DNA from 4 places in the Mesobacillus sp. genome. Region 4 is predicted to be linked to each of the others. Evidence: riboswitches for the same ligand, from Rfam matches in the RefSeq annotation. Region 4 holds a riboswitch; each other region holds the start of a gene.
The links. Region 4 has a riboswitch for S-adenosylmethionine ahead of AC3EBE_RS03120 (trans-sulfuration enzyme family protein). Riboswitches for the same ligand answer to the same signal wherever they lie in the genome.
Positions count from the first base shown of each region.

Region 1: it holds a riboswitch for S-adenosylmethionine, as region 4 does, so the genes downstream of both, mtnW (2,3-diketo-5-methylthiopentyl-1-phosphate enolase) here and AC3EBE_RS03120 (trans-sulfuration enzyme family protein) in region 4, are expected to answer to the same signal.
Region 2: it holds a riboswitch for S-adenosylmethionine, as region 4 does, so the genes downstream of both, AC3EBE_RS02405 (methionine ABC transporter ATP-binding protein) here and AC3EBE_RS03120 (trans-sulfuration enzyme family protein) in region 4, are expected to answer to the same signal.
Region 3: it holds a riboswitch for S-adenosylmethionine, as region 4 does, so the genes downstream of both, AC3EBE_RS11650 (O-acetylhomoserine aminocarboxypropyltransferase/cysteine synthase family protein) here and AC3EBE_RS03120 (trans-sulfuration enzyme family protein) in region 4, are expected to answer to the same signal.

Region 1 is NZ_JBYNSB010000034.1:42,625-47,628, reverse strand. It holds gene AC3EBE_RS13450 (methylthioribulose 1-phosphate dehydratase) at 302-937, opposite strand; gene AC3EBE_RS13445 (2-hydroxy-3-keto-5-methylthiopentenyl-1-phosphate phosphatase) at 934-1,596, opposite strand; gene mtnW (2,3-diketo-5-methylthiopentyl-1-phosphate enolase) at 1,593-2,816, opposite strand; SAM riboswitch class I at 2,914-3,022, opposite strand; gene AC3EBE_RS13435 (aminotransferase class I/II-fold pyridoxal phosphate-dependent enzyme) at 3,094-4,287, opposite strand; gene AC3EBE_RS13430 (carbon-nitrogen family hydrolase) at 4,420-5,004, shown strand, end outside.
Region 2 is NZ_JBYNSB010000009.1:55,428-60,431, forward strand. It holds gene AC3EBE_RS02385 (TrkH family potassium uptake protein) at 1-990, shown strand, start outside; gene AC3EBE_RS02390 (potassium channel family protein) at 1,003-1,659, shown strand; gene AC3EBE_RS02395 (chromate transporter) at 2,133-2,705, shown strand; gene AC3EBE_RS02400 (chromate transporter) at 2,705-3,235, shown strand; SAM riboswitch class I at 3,394-3,498, shown strand; gene AC3EBE_RS02405 (methionine ABC transporter ATP-binding protein) at 3,590-4,603, shown strand; gene AC3EBE_RS02410 (methionine ABC transporter permease) at 4,593-5,004, shown strand, end outside.
Region 3 is NZ_JBYNSB010000030.1:84,824-89,827, reverse strand. It holds gene AC3EBE_RS11650 (O-acetylhomoserine aminocarboxypropyltransferase/cysteine synthase family protein) at 112-1,422, opposite strand; SAM riboswitch class I at 1,509-1,609, opposite strand; gene AC3EBE_RS11645 (hypothetical protein) at 1,695-2,012, opposite strand; gene AC3EBE_RS11640 (MFS transporter) at 2,234-3,499, opposite strand; gene AC3EBE_RS11635 (thioredoxin family protein) at 3,613-3,939, opposite strand; gene AC3EBE_RS11630 (toprim domain-containing protein) at 3,946-4,302, opposite strand; gene AC3EBE_RS11625 (YusG family protein) at 4,716-4,955, opposite strand.
Region 4 is NZ_JBYNSB010000012.1:94,465-99,468, reverse strand. It holds gene AC3EBE_RS03135 (hypothetical protein) at 7-141, shown strand; gene AC3EBE_RS03130 (YitT family protein) at 214-1,080, opposite strand; gene AC3EBE_RS03125 (CBS domain-containing protein) at 1,743-3,032, shown strand; SAM riboswitch class I at 3,152-3,255, shown strand; gene AC3EBE_RS03120 (trans-sulfuration enzyme family protein) at 3,335-4,477, shown strand; gene AC3EBE_RS03115 (general stress protein) at 4,573-5,004, shown strand, end outside.

The DNA of each region.
Region 1 (5,004 bases), on a different contig from region 4:
TCGGCTCTTTTCTAATACTTTGTTGCTGTTTTATAAACTTTTGAAAGAAAACACCCATTTTCAAAAAAGGTGAACATATGTTTTTTTTAAAGGCTTTGTAATAAAAGTCTGTTGATTTCCGTTCCAGGCCCTTCGCTTTCCTCGGGGCGTGCGGTGAGCCTCCTCGTCGCTGCGCTCCTGCGGGGTCTCACCTGTCCCGCTGCATCCCAAAGGAGTCTGCGCGCCTGGAACGAAGAGCAACAAGCTCTAAATTCAACATTGATGAAGGAAACAATCTTTGTGAAAACAGCCTGATTTTTAATTAAACTACTTTAAACAATTGAAATGGTTTGTGCTCCAGAAGCCTTAGCTGATAGCGGAACAAAAACTCGGTTGCTTCGAGGATTTTCTTTGCTTCGAATGCATTGCGGCCCCAGACGGTAATTCCATGATTCCTGATCAGGACTGCTCCTGAATCTTCTTTTACATGCTCGGAAAATGCCTTGGCCAGCGTTGGAATATGGGCATAATTCGGAATAATGGGAATTTTGAGGACAGCATCTTCCTCCCATTTATCAAATGCCTTGATTAATTCCTGACCTTGAAATTGAACCTCGCCTCTGTCTCCGTATACCTCGGAAATGACATTATTGTCTATCGTATGGACATGCAGGCTGCAGCCTGCATTTGTCTTCCTGTAAACCTCTACATGGAGTAAAGTCTCGGCAGAAGGCTTCAGGTGGGTTTCTCCCACAGGCCGGCCGAACTGGTCGACCAGCAAAAAGTCTTCATCAGTCCGCTTCCGTTTATCCTTTCCGCTTGCCGTTACAAGGAATTGTACCGGATCACTGTTCACTTTGATTGCCAGGTTTCCGCTTGTTCCCATGAACCAGTCACGTTCTGCCAATTCTGATTTCACATCCGCCAATTCTTCCCATTTCGTTTCTAAGATGCTCATCCTCTCACCCCTGTCTTTTTATTAAGAGCCTCAATGCAATCATAAAAGGTTTCAAAAGGAGTATATGGAATCGCCCATTCCTCGCATTTGTCCTTCAAGTAATCTCTTGCAAAAACATGATCCGCCTGCTTTGCTGCTTCCAAATCGGTAACTGAATCACCAATGACAATCTTGTATGTTTCATCGTCGGCAAGCTGTCTGATGATTGATGGCTTACAGCAGCCGCAATCATTCGAGCAGTGTTCATCACAGCTGTTTGGCCATTCAATTTTGATTGTATCGCGTGTAAAATCAGAACTGTTGCAGTATACGCCAGCAATAGGCCCGAACTGGCTTATGATTGGTTCAAGAAAAAAATCTATGCCGCCGCTGACGATGTAAACCGGAATCCCTTCATTCTTAGCGAAACCAAGGAATTCCTGAAATCCCGGGCGGATTCTTGCTTTCTCGACTGCAAACCGGATGATATCTTCCTTAAGGCTCACAGGCAGGAGTGCAAACATCCTGCCAACGCCTTCTCTGATGGAGATGCTTCGATCGAGCACCCTATCCTTCAGTTCCTCCCATCCCCGAGGAGCAAATTGATCCATTATCGCTATAATGTTATCCTTCTCGGTAACTGTTCCGTCAAAATCGCAAAATATCACTGGTTTGCTCATTTCGCGACCGCCTCGGCAGTACCCCACAGCTTGATCGCTGTACGCAATTCTTCGTGCTCAAGTGCTCCTTCTTCAAGTGTCCTGCCCTGCAGCACCGTATCAATTGCCTGTCTGAAGGCCCTTCCTCCACCCTGGGCACCGCCTGGATGTCCATGGACACCGCCGCCGGCATTGATGATTGATTCAATTCCAAAATCTTTTACTAAAAGCGGGACCATCCCAGGATGTATGCCAGCTGATGGTACTGGGAATGTCTTTTTAAAGCTATCTTCTGCAGTTAAAGCTTGTGCAATTGAAATAGCCTGCTGTTTTTCCAGTGCTACACTGCCATATGGCGAAGGGAATAAGGAGAAATCTGCTCCTGCATAGCGAACGAGCTTGCCAAGCAGCAGCGAATGGGAAAACCCGTAATCCGCTGATGAAGTGGATGCACCACTTACTGCAGGATGTGCCATGATTGGCAGCGGAATCTCCTCATCCTCAGCCAGTTCCTGAAGTACATCCAAGCCGTAGGCAAACACATTGAACAGCAATGCATCGGCGCCAAGTTCAGCAGCCTTCCTCGCCTTGTCTCTAAGCTGTGATGTCCGGCCAGTCAAGTTGGCCGCGTATAATGTCCTATGGCCAGTAGTTTCATAGACTTCATTTAAAGCCTGCTTTCCAAGCACGATTCTCTTTTCGAAAGGCGTAAGTTCGTTTTCGAATAGAATCTCATCGTCCTTAATCAGATCCACTCCGCCCAAACTTTGTTCTTTAAGCTGTTTTAGCAGGAAGTCAAAATCACGGCCGATGACACCTTTGAAAATGCTCATCAACAGGGGCCGGTCATGCACATCCAGTTTGTTGCGAATACCATCAACTCCGAATTTAGGACCTGGAAATGAAGTTTTCAGTTCATCGCCAAAATTCAGGTCCACGAGCTTCACCTTTCCGTCCAGTGAGAGCTTGCCGAAAACTGTTGTTAAAATGGCAGGCAGATCGGGTGAAAAATTAAGCGCTGGATATGCGATCTTAATCGTCGCTACCGTTTCTGAATTATGATCAACTCCGGTTCCTTCGACAGATACGACTCTTCCCTTATGTTTTTTCAGCTGTTTCTGGTCCAGCTCAGGTAAATCGGTCCATGACCCTACCGTCAATCCCAGGGCGATTCCCTCTGCTTTTTTTTCTGGATTATGCTTTGCATCATGGACGATATAAGTTGCAGTAATTTCACTCATGAAGTTCAATCTCCTTCCATAGCATTCATTCACTGGTCAAAATTTGAATAAAAAAAACCTCTTCGAAAAGAAGAGGTTAGATAAACAAACTAACATCTCCTTATCTATCAGCTTCCGCTGCAAGAATTAGCACCGTGCCCAGCAAATATGCTGGATCGGTTGCCGGGCTTCATCGGGCTCGTCCCTCCGCCTGCTCTTGATAAGAAAATAATTTAATTGAGTTATTTAATTGGTTTAATTGGTTAAAGTAATTTTACTAATTAGTATTATGTCAGGTTCATAAATCATTGTCAATATTTTTTTTGAAAATTTCCAAGCTTTCAATTCTGCTGACAGCTTCTGAAAGCCGTTCTTCTGACGTGAGCAATCCTACCCTTACAAAGCCTTCTCCAAATTCGCCAAACCCGATCCCTGGTGCTACGGCAATGTGAGCCTTCTCCAGCAAAAAGTCAGCAAACTCAACAGAAGTAAACGGCTCTGGGACCTTCAGCCATGCAAAAAAAGATCCTTTTGGAGCCGTGACCTCCCAGCCGATCTTGTTCAAACCGTCAATTAAGACATTCCTTCGCGATTCGTATCGTTCATTCAATTCGGCGACACAGTCCTGAGGACCGAGCAGTGCCGTTGCGGCAGCCTCCTGTACAGCACCAAACAGGCTTACATACATGTGGTCCTGAAGCAGGTTGATAGCGGATATCACACTCTTATTTCCTGCAGCAAACCCTACGCGCCAGCCTGCCATATTGTAAGTTTTAGATAAAGTATAGATTTCAATGCCGATATCCTTCGCACCTTCTGCCTGCAAGAAGCTATATGGGCGTTTCCCGTCGAACCCGATACCGCCGTATGCAAAGTCGTGAACAACACAGATTTCATTCGCCTTTGCAAGCTTGATTGTTTCCAGGAAAAAGGCCTCGTCTGCAACTGCTCCTGTAGGATTATTAGGATAGTTTAGGAACATCAGCTTTGCATTGTGAATATCTTCTTGTGCAAGCTCAGAGTAATCCGGCAGGAAGCTGTTCTCTTCTCTTAACGGCATGGTAACCATTTTTGCCTTTGCCAGCTCTACACCTGACCAATAATCAGGATAGCCAGGATCAGGAACGAGTATCGTCTCCCCTGGATTCAGCAGGCATTGGGGAATTTCAACAAGGCCAGCCTTCCCGCCAAATAGAATAGCAATCTCTTCTTCAGGATCCAGTTCGACATCATATTCTCTTTTATAAAACTCAGCTGCCGCTACCTTCAAGGATTGCATTCCCCTGAACGGCGAATACTTATGGTTCAATGGATTCTCAGCAGCTTCCTTCAGTTTATTCACGATATGTCCGGGAGTGGGCTGGTCAGGGTTACCCTGGCCAAGGTTAATCACGTCTGCCCCCTGTTCTGTGTATCTCCCTACTTTTTGTACGAGAGAAGCAAAGAATTGCTTGGGCAGGCTTTTCAGTAATTCTGACTGTTGAAACTCCATATTTTCTCACCTGCTTGGTATTAAGTTATAAATATTTGAAAATTTTAATTTGAAATTCTAGTCACAAATGATATAACGTAAATAGTAACTTGTAAAGAAATAATTTTCAGATATCTATGGCGGTGATACGTGATGAAATTTAAAATAGCCTGTCTGCAAATGGACATTGCTTTTGGAAATGCTGCAGAAAACTATAAAGCTGCTGCTGGGCTGATTGATCGTGCCAGCTCCCAAAACCCTGATATCATAGTTCTCCCTGAGCTTTGGACGACGGGTTATGATTTGGCTAATCTTCAGGAAAAATCGGATGAAGAAGCACGCGAAGCTTCCGCTTTTTTGAAAGAGCTGGCCGTTAAGCACGGTGCCAACATTATCGGCGGTTCCGTGGCGAATAAGACGGCCCAAGGCATCGAAAATACCATGCTCGTGTTCGACAGAAAAGGAGCGCAAGCCGGCAAGTACAGCAAATTGCATCTTTTTCAGCTGATGGATGAACATTTGTATCTTGCCCCGGGAAGCAGCAAAGGTATTTTCACTCTCGAAGACAAAAAATTCGCAGGGCTGATTTGCTATGATATCCGCTTCCCAGAATGGGTACGGGCCCATGCCCTTGAGCAGACAGAGGCGATATTTGTCGTTGCTGAATGGCCGATCCAAAGACTTGAGCATTGGCGGGCGCTGCTGATTGCCAGAGCAATTGAAAACCAGTGCTATGTT
Region 2 (5,004 bases), on a different contig from region 4:
ACCTCTGTGGAAGGGGTCGTCCGGCTTGTAAAACGGATCCTTATTTTTACAGCGTTGATTGAGATTACAGGTGGCATCCTGTTATCTCTGAGGTTTGCCCATGATATGGCTGCCGGCAAAGCGATTTACTTCGGCTTTTTCCATGCTGTCTCCAATTTTAATAATGCAGGATTTGACTTAATGGGAGAGTTTCGCGGGCTGACGGCGTACGTGAACGATCCGGTGGTTAACTTTACACTTATCTCGCTGATCAGTTTGGGCGGAATCGGCTTCATCGTAATGAATGAGCTGTTTGAATACAAAAGCACGAAACGAATTTCACTGCATTCTAAAATCGTACTTACAGTATCCGGTATTCTGGTGCTGATTGGGACGGTGCTGATCTTTTTGCTTGAATACAAAAATCCGGCTACTTTAAAACCGTTGTCCATGTCCGGGAAATTCTTGAGTTCTCTTTATCAAGCAGTTACGCCAAGGACTGCTGGCTCCAATACATTAAATATTGGCGATTTAACGCAAACAACATTATTCTTGATTATTTTTCTGATGTTTATCGGCGCTTCCCCAGGTTCGACTGGCGGCGGGATCAAAACAACCACATTCGCAATTCTGATGGGGGCGGTAAAATCCCAGATCCGTGGCAGGGAGGATGTCACCTTCTTTGGCAGAAGGATGGACTACACCATTATTTATAAATCTTTGACAGTAACACTCATTGCACTTTTTCTCGTTATATCCGTTACAATGGTGTTGACCGTGACAGAACCGGGAAAAGAGTTTCTGATGCTTTTCTTCGAGACGGTATCTGCCTTCGCAACAGTCGGCCTGTCGATGGGATTGACACCTGAGCTGTCACCGATGGGGAAGATTTTGATTACCTTTACGATGTTCGCAGGCCGGATTGGTCCGATGACACTAGCTTTTGCAGTAGCAAAAAAAAGAAAAGAAGACCATTACCGCTATCCGGCTGGGAAAGTGATGATTGGCTAGGAGGATGTACTTATGGCAAAGCAATACGCAGTAATCGGGATGGGCCGTTTTGGATCAAGTGTAGCGACCTCCCTTTATAATGAAGGAAACGATGTACTCGCAATCGATAAAAAAGAACAATATATTGAGGAATACAAGGAACACGTCACTCATGCAGTAATCGGCGATTCAACCGATGAGCAAACGCTGAGGGCTGTTGGAATCAGGAACTTTGATACAGTTATCGTTGCGATTGGCGACGACATCCAGGCAAGTATCCTGACAGTTCTCATCCTCAAGGAAATGGGAGTAGCCAATGTCGTCGCAAAAGCGCTCAACAAGCACCATGCACAGGTATTGTTCAAGGTCGGGGCAGACAAAGTCATCTTCCCGGAAAGAGATATGGGAGAAAGAGTAGCACATCAGCTGATGGCCTCACCTAACGTACTGAACTTCATCGAGCTTTCAGATGACTACAGCATTGAAGAAATCAAACTCCCAATGAGCATGGCAGGCAAAAACCTGATCGAGATCAATCTCCGTGCAAAATACAATATCACCGTTATCGGAGTAAAAACAGGTACGAAGGTAGACATTTCCCCTGACCCTGAAAAAACATTAAGAGCCGAAGACATCCTGATCGTTCTCGGAGAAAACGGAGATTTGAACAGATTTTCAAAAGTGAAATAATCTAGCTAGGCAGGCTGTTTTGTACAGCCTGCCTTATTTTTGGGGAAGATGCGTGGCGATTAATGACCTGCTGCTTCATTTGAGCCCTATTTTTCCGAGTATTGGAATTTTCGGTCATTAATGTGCTCTATTTATGGCCTTTTTCCGGTGGCTGGAATTTTCGGTCACAAATCTGCATCATTGGTCCCCTTTTTTCCGGTGCCTGATAATTTTGTTCAGCAACCAGTGTCAATTGCATCTGCACCATTCTCTCCATTGGCTCCCTGTATTTTAATAAACTGCAAACGATCAGGAAATAACCTTAGCCTAAAGCTGGGGAAGAGAAATATTTCGGTTTCCGTATTTAACATTAACAGGTAAAATGTAATTATCGCGGCTGATGTGCTGTGATACTTTTTACTTGTTTGTACAATCAGGGGATAGATAAATAGAAACTGGCATGGAAAAGTGATTACAAAAAGAAGGTGAAGGGCATGAAACAGGCTGATTTGTTTTTGGCTTTTTTTCGGGTCGGAATTCTCGGCTATGGGGGCGGTCCGTCCTCCATTCCACTAGTACATAAGGAAGTTGTAGAGAAATATAAATGGATGGATTCAGATGAATTCAGCGATATCCTTGCATTGGGAAATGCCCTCCCAGGTCCGATTAACACAAAAATGGCCGGTTATATCGGCTTCCGGGTGGGCGGAGTTCTTGGGATGATAACCGCGCTTGCAGCAACAATCATACCGACAATCATCTTGATGATCCTCCTCCTGACCGGTCTTAATGCCTACAAGGATGAGCCGTGGGTAAGCGGGATGGCCCAGGCTGTCGTGCCAGTTGTTGCTGTAATGCTTGCTGTCCTTACCTGGGACTTTATAAAAAAATCGGGTACCTCCAAGCTGGGATGGAAATGGACTGTTATTGCGCTCGGAGGCAGCCTGCTGCTGCTTCAGTTTCTGCACCTGCATCCAGCAATCCTGATTTTTGTGCTGTTAATCGGTGCCTTGCTCATGAAGGGACCATCTCCCTCCATGCAAAAAGATGCGGGAGGGGATAAGTGATGCTTTATTTTAAAATATTTTTGGCATTTTTCATTCCTGGGATTCTCGGCTATGGCGGCGGCCCAGCTTCCATTCCGCTGATTGAGAACGAGGTCGTCGACCGCTACGGCTGGATGACGGTCAATGAGTTCAGCGAAGTGCTCGCGATGGGTAATGCATTGCCGGGACCAATAGCCACGAAAATGGCCGGCTATATTGGCTATTCCGAGGGCGGGGTTCTGGGTGCTATAGTAGGAGTCTTTGCAACGGTGGCGCCTTCGCTGGTCTTGATGATCGGACTCCTTGGCTTGCTTATGAAGTTTAAAGATTCACCCAAGGTAAAACGGCTGACCATTATTGTCCGTCCGGTAATTGCTGTATTGCTTGGAGTCATGACCTACGATTTCCTTTTCTCTTCTTATGAAGGAGTCGGGCTTCTGCAGACCATTCTTATCGGCGGCATCAGCTATGTGTTAATGGAAAAGATGAAAGTGCATTCTGCTTATGTCATTGCTGGTGCATTAGTTTATGGAGCCCTTGTTTTATCATAAAAAGGGGGTTCCTATTTTCTATTTTGCTTTTTTGCTGAAAAAAATTTCTCTATACTGCCTCAACGATGAAAGCGATACCATTATAAAGTTCGCAAAAATACTATGTTGACAAACAAATCAGAAGGTTTTATGATTTCTATTATTAAAATTAAATAAGTTACTTATCAAGAGTGACCGAGGGACTAGGCCCTATGACGTCCGGCAACCTCCATTTTGGAACGGTGCCACTTCCTGCAGAATGAATTCATTCTGAGAGATAAGTCGTATAGATTTTTACGATGCCTCTTTCTGTGAATGAAAGAGGCATTTTTTATTTTTTACCGTTACGAAAGAACCTGGGACGGGGGGAAAGAAATGATTGAGATAAAAGAATTGGTCAAGGTATATGAAACGAAAAAAGGTACAGTTACCGGGGTTGATCATGTTTCATTAAAAGTTAATAAAGGGGAGGTTTTTGGAATCGTCGGCTACAGCGGAGCAGGGAAAAGCTCTTTGCTCAGATGCCTGAACCTCCTGGAAAAGCCGACGTCTGGCCAGGTGATCATCGACGGAGTCGAGCTCACTGGATTAAATAAAAATGACCTGCGCAAGGCGCGCTTGAAAATCGGTATGATTTTTCAGCATTTTCATCTGGTCAGTGCCAAAACAGTGAGTGAGAATATTGCTTTTGCATTAAAAGCGGCTGGCACTCCAAAAGGAGAAATTGCCGATAGAGTCGTAGAACTCCTGGATATGGTTGGCCTGTCAGATAAGAAAGATGTCTATCCGGCCCAATTATCCGGCGGCCAAAAACAGCGTGTCGGCATAGCGCGTGCGCTGGCGAACAACCCATCTGTGCTGTTGTGTGACGAAGCAACCTCTGCATTGGACCCAAGCACAACCCAATCGATTCTGGCTCTTTTGAAAAAGATCAATATCGAGCTAGGCATAACAATTGTTCTTATCACCCATGAGATGGAGGTAGTGAAGACCATTTGTGACAGAATGGCGGTTATGCAGGATGGAAAGGTCATCGAGGAAGGCAATGTATACGATGTTTTCGCCAACCCGCAGGAGCAGCTGACAAAAGACTTTGTAAACTCGATTCTCAAGTTCGATCTTCCTGAAAGGCTGCTGGAGGGAAGGTCCGGGAAAATCATCAAAATCTTTTTCCAGGGTGCGATCGCAGAACAATCCGTCATTTCCGATGTATTCCAGAAGTTCAAGGTCCGCGGCAATATCCTTCATGGAAAAATCGAATACATACAGGATGTACCTTTAGGTATTTTTATCATGGAGGTAACAGGAGATATACAAGAGCTTGATCGTGCAATCGACTATATCGGATCAAGAACAAAAAATCTGGAGGTGATTCACGATGCTGCCTGAAAGCCTGGTCTCCCTGCTTCCTGAATTGAACAAAGCTTTTTTTGAAACCATTTATATGGTCGGGATTTCAATCCTTGTGTCAGTCATTGTCGGGCTGCCAACGGGAGTGCTGCTGTTTGTGACTGATAAAGGCTTGTTCCTTGAAAATCGGATTTTTAAGAATATTGCTGGCTTCATCGTGAATATGATCCGTTCAGTTCCATTTATTATCCTGTTGATTGCCCTGCTGCCGCTGGCAAACTTAATCGCTGGTACGACAATCGGGCCAACAGCAGCATCTGTTTCATTATCGGTAGCTGCCATTCCGTTTTTTGCGAGAATTGTAGAGCAAAGCTTCCGGGAGATTGATAAAGGAGTCATTGAGGCGGCAGTCGCTACGGGTGCCACCCCGTGGATGATCA
Region 3 (5,004 bases), on a different contig from region 4:
ATTAAATTATTTCATCGTTTTTTCAGTACGAGTGTGATTTTAGCACGGAATAAAAAAGAGTGTCAACAAAATTATTTCTAAATATTAAGTGGAATGTTCTGGATATTCAACTTAAGCAAGGACGGATGGGACCCCAGTTGCTTTTTCAATGGCCTGCTCAAGGTCTGCGAGAATATCATCTATATTTTCGATTCCAACTGATAAGCGAATCAGGTCCTCAGGAACTCCTGCCGCTTTGAGTCCTTCAGAGTCCAGCTGCTGGTGGGTCGTGCTGGCAGGGTGAATGATCAGGCTCTTGGCATCTCCAACATTGGCGAGATGGGACCATAAGTTGACCGAATTGATCAGCTTCGCCCCTGCTTCGCGTCCTCCTTCAATGCCAAATATGACAACTGAACCTGCCCCCTTCGGCAAGTACTGGTCAGCAAGCTTTTTATCAGGATGCTGATCATTCCCCGGATAGGATACCCAGGTGACAGCCGGATGGGCTTCCAGGAATTCAACGAGCTTTCGTGTATTGGCCACATGCTCTTTCATGCGCACATGGAGTGTTTCAATTCCAAGGTTGAACTGGAAAGCGCTAGCAGGGCTGATTGATGGACCGAGGTCTCGTAAAAGCTGGACTCTGGCTTTAACGATAAAGGCGGCTGGCCCGATTGCTTCACTGTAAACCAAATCATGATAGCTGGAATCAGGCTCATTGAATCCAGGGAATTTAGGAGATTTCCAGTCAAAATTACCGCCGTCGACGATAATTCCTCCTAAAACAGTACCATTACCCAGCAGCCATTTAGTCGCCGAGTGGATAACGATATCTGCACCATGCTCAATCGGCCTGCAAAGGTATGGAGTGGCAAATGTATTATCAATAATCAGCGGAACTCCTGCTTCATGGGCAATGTCCGCAACTGCCTTAATATCAAGGATCCTGAGACTTGGGTTGCCGATTGTTTCAGCAAAGACAGCTTTTGTATTAGGAGTAATCGCTTTACGGAAATTTTCCGGGTCTGTTGCATCTACAAACTTAACTTTAATTCCGTACTTAGGCAAAGTCACGGCAAACAGATTATAAGTTCCGCCGTATAAATTGGATGACGCTACAACTTCATCTCCGGCATGCGCGACATTAAGAATGGACATAGTGATAGCTGCCATCCCGCTGGCTACCGCGAGTGCCCCAATGCCCCCCTCCAGCAATGCAACCTTTTCCTCAAGGGCCGTAACCGTCGGGTTATGTATCCTTGAGTAAATATATCCCTCTTCTTTCAAAGCGAAAAGATCTGCCGCATGGTTCGTATCATTGAATTGAAAGGCATTGCTCGAATAAATCGGAAGCGAACGAGCTCCTGTCACCGGGTCAGGCGACTGCCCCCCATGGACTCCTAATGTTTCAATTTTGTAATTTTGCTGTTCTTTCGCCATTTCCATCTCTCCATTCAATCAGATTAATTTTAGGAAAGAAGATGCAAAAAAACCCTCTTCTTAAGAAGAGGGTTCATGATCATCTCTCCTTATCTTTCAGAGCATTACCTCTGATGGAATTAGCACCGTGTTTAAAACCGGTTGCCGGGCTTCATTGGGCCAGTCCCTCCGCCTCTCTTGATAAGAATATTCAGTTGATGTTCAAATTAATTTTACAAGTTAAAGTGATAATATCATGCAGTGAATCAAGCGGTCAAATATTTTTTAATTTTTCAGATAAAAACTTCTTCAGGCAGCGGCCGTGCCAGATAAATTATGGACTCCAGCGCAAGCAAAGTTCTGAAAGGGCACTCCAATTTCACATATCCGAGTTGTATAGCATCACGAAGTTTAATTTTCCCATCGAGCAAATACCGCATATTCCCCTCATTTCCAATCAGTGAAATATGCTGATCAGCTTGGGGACACCAGCCTTCGGTAAGATTTATTATATTCTTGTGAATGTGCAAGCAAAAAACTCCATATTCTATTTCAAACTCCAGGCAAAGGTTCATATTATGCGCTAGCTGCATAATATGATTCTTCTTCATCAGAACATTCCTGAAATCTTCAATTCTTTCCTTCATGCCGATCATCTCCCTAATATACATATTCCTTTTTATCAGGGAAAAACCTGTTTAATTCCTTCGACAAATAATATGGAAAAGTCGATTGCTAGCCATGATTTGATTCCTAAAAAAAAGACAATACCGTTGGATAATTCGGCATTGTCTTTCATTTCCCGAGAAATATCTCTACACCAATGGCGGTTTTACGCGGGTTTTGTTTCAAGAACGTTCGGTTTTGGCTTATTCATGCTTCTAAATACTATGAAGAAGTAAATTGAGCCGACTAGATATAAACATGCTGTAATACTGAATACCGCAGCATAACCCCAGTATGATCCGTATTTCAGGACAATCCCGGTGGACACAGGCCCCATAAGTGCCCAGCCCAGGTTAAAAACCATCTGGTTTACCGAATTGGCGAGTCCCTTCATGGAATCATCGACTTTCGACATCATCAACGACATTTGGATCGGGTTTCCGGCATTCATCAAAGCCTGCCGGAATAAAAATCCTAAAGCTGCCAGCCAAAATTGCTGGGTATAGGCGGTTAAAAGCAAGAATGGAAGGGAAAGAAGCTGGAGCACAGCGACTGCTTTTACCTCTCCAAGCCTGCGGACAACCATCGGCCCAATAATCATCGCAACCGCTGTTGCACCCTGACCGAGGGAAATGACCAGCCCTACAAGAGAGTTGGAAGCAGCAAACCGGTCGGCGAAATACAGGTTTAAATATGGAATGACTAACCCGGCACCAAATCCGATTAATAATTGCGCTACTGCGAATAGAATAACCATCTTCAGGCTAAAAAGATTCTGTTTAACATTTTGCAATCCTGTGAAATTGGACTTTGCGGAATTTGTTTTCTGTTTTTCTGTTAGCTTCGAGATTGGAATCAGCGCGGAAGTAAACAATGCCCCACCGATCAATAGCGTATATCGGATACTTTCAAGCTCAGTAAAGAATAACCCGAAAACATCCGTCAGCATTCCTCCCATAAGACTTCCGATTACATTGGCCCCTGTCATGGCGGCAAAATGAATGCTGAATAAGTGTACACGCTGTTCTGGCTTTGAGTTTTCAGCCAGCCATGGAATAATTGACACCTGTATAAATGCGGATACAAGACCTGTTCCAAACGCAAACAGGATAAGCATCGATTGTGTTTCCACCACACTTCTCACGAGGAGAATCGCTCCGGTGGAAAGAGCGCCAAATATCATCAGTCTCTTCCTGCCGACACGATCACTAATGAGGCCAGCCGGGACCAGGATCAGGGCAGTTGCCAGTGAAGCCATTGAGATAACCTTTCCGTTTACCAGTTCATTAAAGCCTAATTCACGAATGTAAAAATTGTAGATCACCATAAAAATGCCCAGTCCTATTTGTGTTAGGATATTGGCAATAAAGGTCAATTTGATATTGCGGTTATAGCTTTTGATTTGTTCTGCCCACTCGTCATAAAAAGCCATAGTATCCTGCGCTCCTCGAATATTTCGTATCTCTAAATATAATACTGTTTTTGGAATGTTATGTAAATCCTTTTTGATATTTTACTGCGATTTCCGGGCAAAAAAAAAACGGCTTAGCCGCTTGTTTGTACATTCTCGAGATTTTTTAATTTTTCATATAGATAAGGGACGGATTGAAAAGCATAAATCTTTTCTTGTACCTCTCCCCTGTTAATAATGATCAGGCATGGCACACTTTCAATTTGAAATCTTTCCGCCATTTCCGGTATAAAATTCAAATCCGCTTTTCCGTAGTCAATATTGGGCAGCAGCTGCTCTATGACTGTCAGCATTTTCCCTGCCACCTGGCATGTACCGCACATTGGCGTATAAAAATATAGGCAGCCTGTTCTTTTATTTGCAAGAAATGTATCGATATCTTCCTTTTTCCAATCCTTCATCTACAGTCATCCTTTTTCTAAATACTCTGCATGAACGTCAATATTTGCTGAAATCAAAACTGTAGCCAAATGATATTCTGGTGCAGTTGCGACCTCCCTGTACATTTTATCGATGTACAAATGATTCGCTTCCGGGAATTCACGTTTAAACTGCTTTCGCAGCTTTTCTCCAGATGCATCAGCATCAACGAGAATATATACATCTTTATCAAAAAGGGAATCAATCAGCTCATCCAGCTTCGATACTCCAATTGTCCCATTCGTACAAATTATTTCGACAGGCTCCTTCAGCACAGTCTGTACTTTACGTTTGTCAGATGAGCCTTCCACTATGATTACCTTGTGATTTTCATCCATCGCCATAACCACCTATGCACCAGAAAATGATTGCTTTACAACATTATAAACATTCTCAATAGAATTGTGCTGTTAAGTACATATTTCTATTGTCACGGTTTTCAAATCATATTGCAAAAATTTGAACTATATAGGTCAAACTTAAGTTTTACAATTTATCTGAATATCTGCGCTCCAGGCACTTCGCTTTCCTCGGGGCGTGAGGTGAGCCTCCTCGTCGCTACGCTCCTGCGGGGTCTCACTTGGCCCGCTGCATCCCGTAGGAGTCTTCGTGCCTTCCGCTCCGATTAAAGTTAGATATAACCATTTCAATTTCAACATACATAGCTACCCGAAAAAACAAGATTTTCCCTTAATATTAATGGTGCAAACCAATTACCAATGAAAAAACAGCGGCTAATCTGGCCGCTGCTCTACTGTTAACACCAGCCGCCTTCATCACAATCAGTATACCGCGGTTCTGACTGATCCGGCACTGATACATGCTGGTAAATCCTATTCTGTTCAGAGACAAAATGATGTCCTAGTTCAAGCTGCATTCCTTCAGGCAATTTGATTTTCCCTATAGGCTCTTTTTCTAAATAAAGCTGGATTTCTCCATTTTCCAATTTACCTGTCACCCGATCGGTGATATCCATTTTCTCCTGCTTTAACGTCATTGTTCACACCCCTTTTTTCATTCATCGCTGTTTTTATTTTGTCCGAAAC
Region 4 (5,004 bases):
GGAAGTATGGGCAGAACGAAGCTTGGAAATGGCAACGCACAGCGAAACAATAATAAGAAAAAAGGCAATAATACACCTGAAGAACTGGTCGAATTCACTACTGGCCAAAAAGAGAAAAAGCTGAATAATCCGATCGATTAAACGAAAAAAGTGTCCCATCCGTGCAGGAAGGGACACTTTTTTCATGCCAGCTGAAAATCAGTGATTCTCGACTTAATGCGCGCCGCTCTTATCAAAATTGCTTCCCGATGCATCGGCAACGTTCTCAATTGCCACTAACGCATTAGGGTCGATATCGTATACAGTGGACCTGAGCGTCGATAATTCGATCCGGCTCACGATGGTATAAATGATTTTCTTCGGTTCGTTTGAGAAGACACCCTGTCCATGGATATACGTCATGCCGCGTCCGACGGTTTTCAGCAGTTCCTCGGCAATCTCCTCCGGCGTGTCCGAAATGATCGTGACGGATTTCAATTCCTCCATACCTTCGACGACTACATCAATCATTTTAAAAGCGATGAAATAAGTGATGATCGAGTACATCGCTGTATCCCAGCTGAACACGAGCAATGCGGCGAGGATAAAGATGAAAAAGTTCATCACCATGACGAGCTGGCCAACTGAAATAGTCCGGTTTTTGCTGACAAGGATTGCGACGATTTCCGTGCCATCCAAAGCTCCGCCAGCACGGATAACAAGGCCGACACCGGTGCCGAGGATGACCGCGCCAACAATCGTAGCCAGGAACAGATCGGTCGTAACCGGCTCAAAATGATGCAGGTATGCAGTAGCGGCAGATAAAACCACAACTCCGTACAATGTATTAAGCGTAAATTTCAAACCCATCCGTTTGTAGCCAATATACAAAAACGGCAGGTTCAATACAATCAGGAATATACTCATTGAGACACCTGTCAGTTCCGCGGCAATGATGGACAGACCGATGACTCCTCCGTCAAGAATCGCATTGGGAACCAAAAACATATCAAGCCCAAATGCTGCAATAATCGCGCCGATTGTTATCACGATCAGCCGCTGAATCTCTTTCGCCACACTTTTCTTCTTTGTTTTTGCCACAGTAAATCCAACCCTTTTCTATTAAAAATCAAACCATCAAATTTTGTACTATATATATTGTATCAAACTTTTTTAAAACTCAAGACAATCACCGTCCTGTTTGGGCTAATAGGAAAATATAACTTTTTTCAAATTTATAGGCTCTTTTCTAATACTTTGTTGCTATTCTATAAATTTTTGAAAGAAAACACTCATTTTCAAAAAGGTGAATATATGTTTTTTAAGAAAGGCTTTGTAATAAAAGGCTGTTGATTTCCGTTCCAGGCGCTTCGCTTTCCGCGGGGCCGGCGCTGAGCCTCCTCGCCGCCGTTGGCGTCTGCGGGGTCTCACCTGTCCGTCTAATCCCGCAGGACTCTGAAAAGCATCCTTGAATGGGCCCACGCACGATGGAAATGCGTTAGCATTTTCGGAGGAGTCTACGCGCCTTCCACTCCAATCAACAGGATCTAAATTCAATATTTATGAAGGAAACAATCTTTGCGAAAACAGCCAATTTATATTTTCCTAACGCATAAGTGCAACTTCGCCTCTGTCTTCGCCTTTAAGGGCTTGCCAATCGGCGAGTTTTCTGTATATTTTTAGATTATATAACCAGGATTAGAAAATAGGCATATTTGGGTATTGAGGAGAGAAAGATTCTACAGAAAACCGGAGGGACCATTTTGGCTAACGATACTCAAGTTAAATATAGATCAAATACTAGGCAGCAGGAATCTGGGCAGCGGAAGAAAAGAAAACCGCTGCAATCAGAAAATATCACTCAACAGAGCGCTGAAAAGGCGAAGCAGAATCCTAAGATGAAAAAAATCAAGGAAACTTCAAATCCGAAGGCGGAAACTGCCGGGACAAAAGCAGTCACCAAGCAGGCTAATCAAACCAACGAGACTAAGTCTGCAGATGACAAGTCACAGCAAAACGCTAAGCGAAATACCGGCCAATCCAAAAATAGCGGAACCGGAGAGCAAAACGGAAGCCGCAAAAACAGCAGCACAAAAATTGCATCAGAAAAAAATAATAGCGGACACCCCAACAAAACCGAGAACAAAAACAACAATGGAAACAAAAATCAAAGCAATAATAAGGACAATAAGCGGAAGAGTGCTAATGTACAAGATGCGAATGGGAAGCGGGATAACAGGGAATCAGTTCCTTCCAAACAAAATCAAAGCGGCCAACAAAAGAGTAACCCAAATAGCAAGCAGGACGCAGAAAACTCAAGCCAGGAGCATGAGGTGAACCATAAGGAGCAATCGGGACGGTTTGAGACCGCTTTTAACCGAATCCATAAAGCTTTAAGGGAAATGGTGAAGGAAACCGACAGCGATGCGTTTGTTGAGCTCCTGTACTCAGGCTATAAGAATCATTCATTAATCCGCAAATATAAAAGTGAGCTGCACCAGTTTGCGAAGCTGCGCAATGCGATTGTCCATGAGCGGGTGAATGCGGATTTCTATATCGCGGAACCGCATATCGAGGTCGTTGAACAGATTGAGGAAATCTGCCGCGAATTTGAAAAGCCGCAAACGGCCCTTTCAATCGCAACAAGCCCGGTATTCTACTATTATGAAGATGCGTATCTGAAAGATGTGCTGAAGGTAATCAACAAGTTTGATTTCACGAGATTCCCGGTTTATGACAAGGATGATAAATATGTCGCACTGCTAACTTCGACAGAAATCATCCAGTGGATGGCCAAGCATTTTTCAAGTGAAGTTATTCATTTTGAAGATGTCCGGATCAAGGACCTTCTGACGAAAGGGAAAAACTACTTTGTTACCTTCGTCAAAGAGGAAACCTCGCTCTATGAAATCGAGGAACTTTTTGAACGCTACCATACGAGAGGGAAGAAGCTGCAGGCAGTCATCATCACCGAAACAGGCGACCGCCACGGCACGCCAATCGGTGTCATCACGCCATGGGATCTGCTTGACAGCGAGCCTTCTGAAGACTGATTCGCACCAGAACAATCAATTGACGAGAGTCCTTTTTAGTTGATATACTTCAGCTATTAATAGGACTCTTTTCTTATGGCTGTTTTAAAAAATGCCCGTAATGAAGAGAGAAAAATATACTCTTATCCAGAGCGGCAGAGGGACAGGCCCTGTGAAGCCCGGCAACCTTCCTGTAAAGGGGAAAGGTGCTAATTCCTGAAGAGTCAACGTCTGAAGATGAGAGAGGATAGCCAAGCGCTAAAGCCTCTTCTTATTGGAAGAGGTTTTTCTTTTTTACAAATCATACAAAGCAGGTGGACAAATTGGCAGGCAAGTTCGAGACAGAAGTAGTTCATTCATTGCATAAAAAAACAGATGGCATCAAAAGCAAGGCAACGCCGATCTATCAAACTTCCGCATTTACGTTTAACAATCTCGATGAACTGGAGGGCTTTTACCAGGGAGAAGGCAATTATCTTTATTCACGTGTCGGCAATCCGAATACAGACGAACTGGGCCAGTCTGTAGCGGCGCTTGAGCAGGCACCGGACGGGGCAGCGGCATCTTCGGGTCTGGCCGCCATCCTTGCAGGCGTGCTGGCAGTCGCAAAGAACGGTGACCATATCGTTGCCGCGGCCGATTTGTATGGCGGCAGCTTTCATCTGTTAAAATCAGAGCTGCACAACTTCGGCATCGAAACAACATTTGTTCCTTTCACTGATTTGCAGAAAGTAGAAGCTGCAATCAAGGAAAATACGAAGCTGCTATACACGGAATCGATCACGAACCCTTTGCTGCGGGTTGAAGATCTTGAAGAGGTCATTTCGGTTGCAAAGAAACACAAGCTTGCTGTTCTTGTTGACAATACCTTTGCGACTCCTCTCCATCTTAAACCGTTCCTGCTGGGGGCTGACCTTGTCGTCCACAGCGCCACGAAGTATATCGGCGGCCATAGTGATGTGACTGCAGGTGTCGTCGTCGGCCGGAAGGACCTGATTGCTGAGGCGCGGTCGAGGATCGTGAACCTTGGAGCCAACCTCAGTCCTTTTGAGGCATGGCTGACGTGCCGCGGCTTGAAGACACTTGCACTAAGGATGAAGGCACAGTCCGAGAATGCCAGATTGCTCGCCGAAAAGCTTCGTGCAAATGACAAGGTTGCCAGGGTCTATTATCCTTTTGAAAAAGGGGAAAAAGGATTTGGCGCCATCGTCACGATTGAACTGGGACAAAATGTGGATACGGATTTATTTTTCAAATCGCTTGGCTGGGTGAAGATTGTTCCGACCCTTGCTGGAGTGGAAACAACAGTGTCCCATCCGCTGAAAACGTCTCATCGTGCTCTTCCGCCGGAGGCTCAGGCAGAACTTGGAATCACCTATGAAGTAGTGCGGATTTCTGTCGGGATCGAGCATGCAGAGGATATTATTGCCCAATTTGAGTCAGCTTTGGAAGCCTCTGTAAAATAAATAAAATAGCACTTGAAAACTGTTCGACATTATGTTTACGCCTCCTTCAGACGGGTATCTTTAAAGGGACTACTCGTCTAAAGGAGGCTTTTAATATGTATTATGAACATGAAAAACATCTAGTTGGAGTATACGATAATGAGCGTGAGGCAATCCAGGCTGTTGAGGACCTGAAAAGACAAGGCTACTCAACAGAAGACATCTCTGTTATCGGTAAAAACGATGAAGAAGTGGATCACATTAACGAAGCAACCGGTACGAAGACTGAGGAAGGTCTTGCTGCAGGTGCAGCAACAGGCGGCGTTCTAGGCGGCCTGACAGGTTTATTGGCTGGTATTGGTGCATTGGCGATTCCTGGAATCGGGCCAATCGTGGCAGCTGGTCCAATTGCTGCAACCCTTACAGGTGCGGCAGTCGGCGCAGGTGCAGGCGGTCTTGCTGGAGCACTGATTGGAATGGGTATTCCAGAGGATGAAGCAGACCGTTATGAAGGCTATGTAAAAGAAGGTAAAATTCTTGTTGTCGTT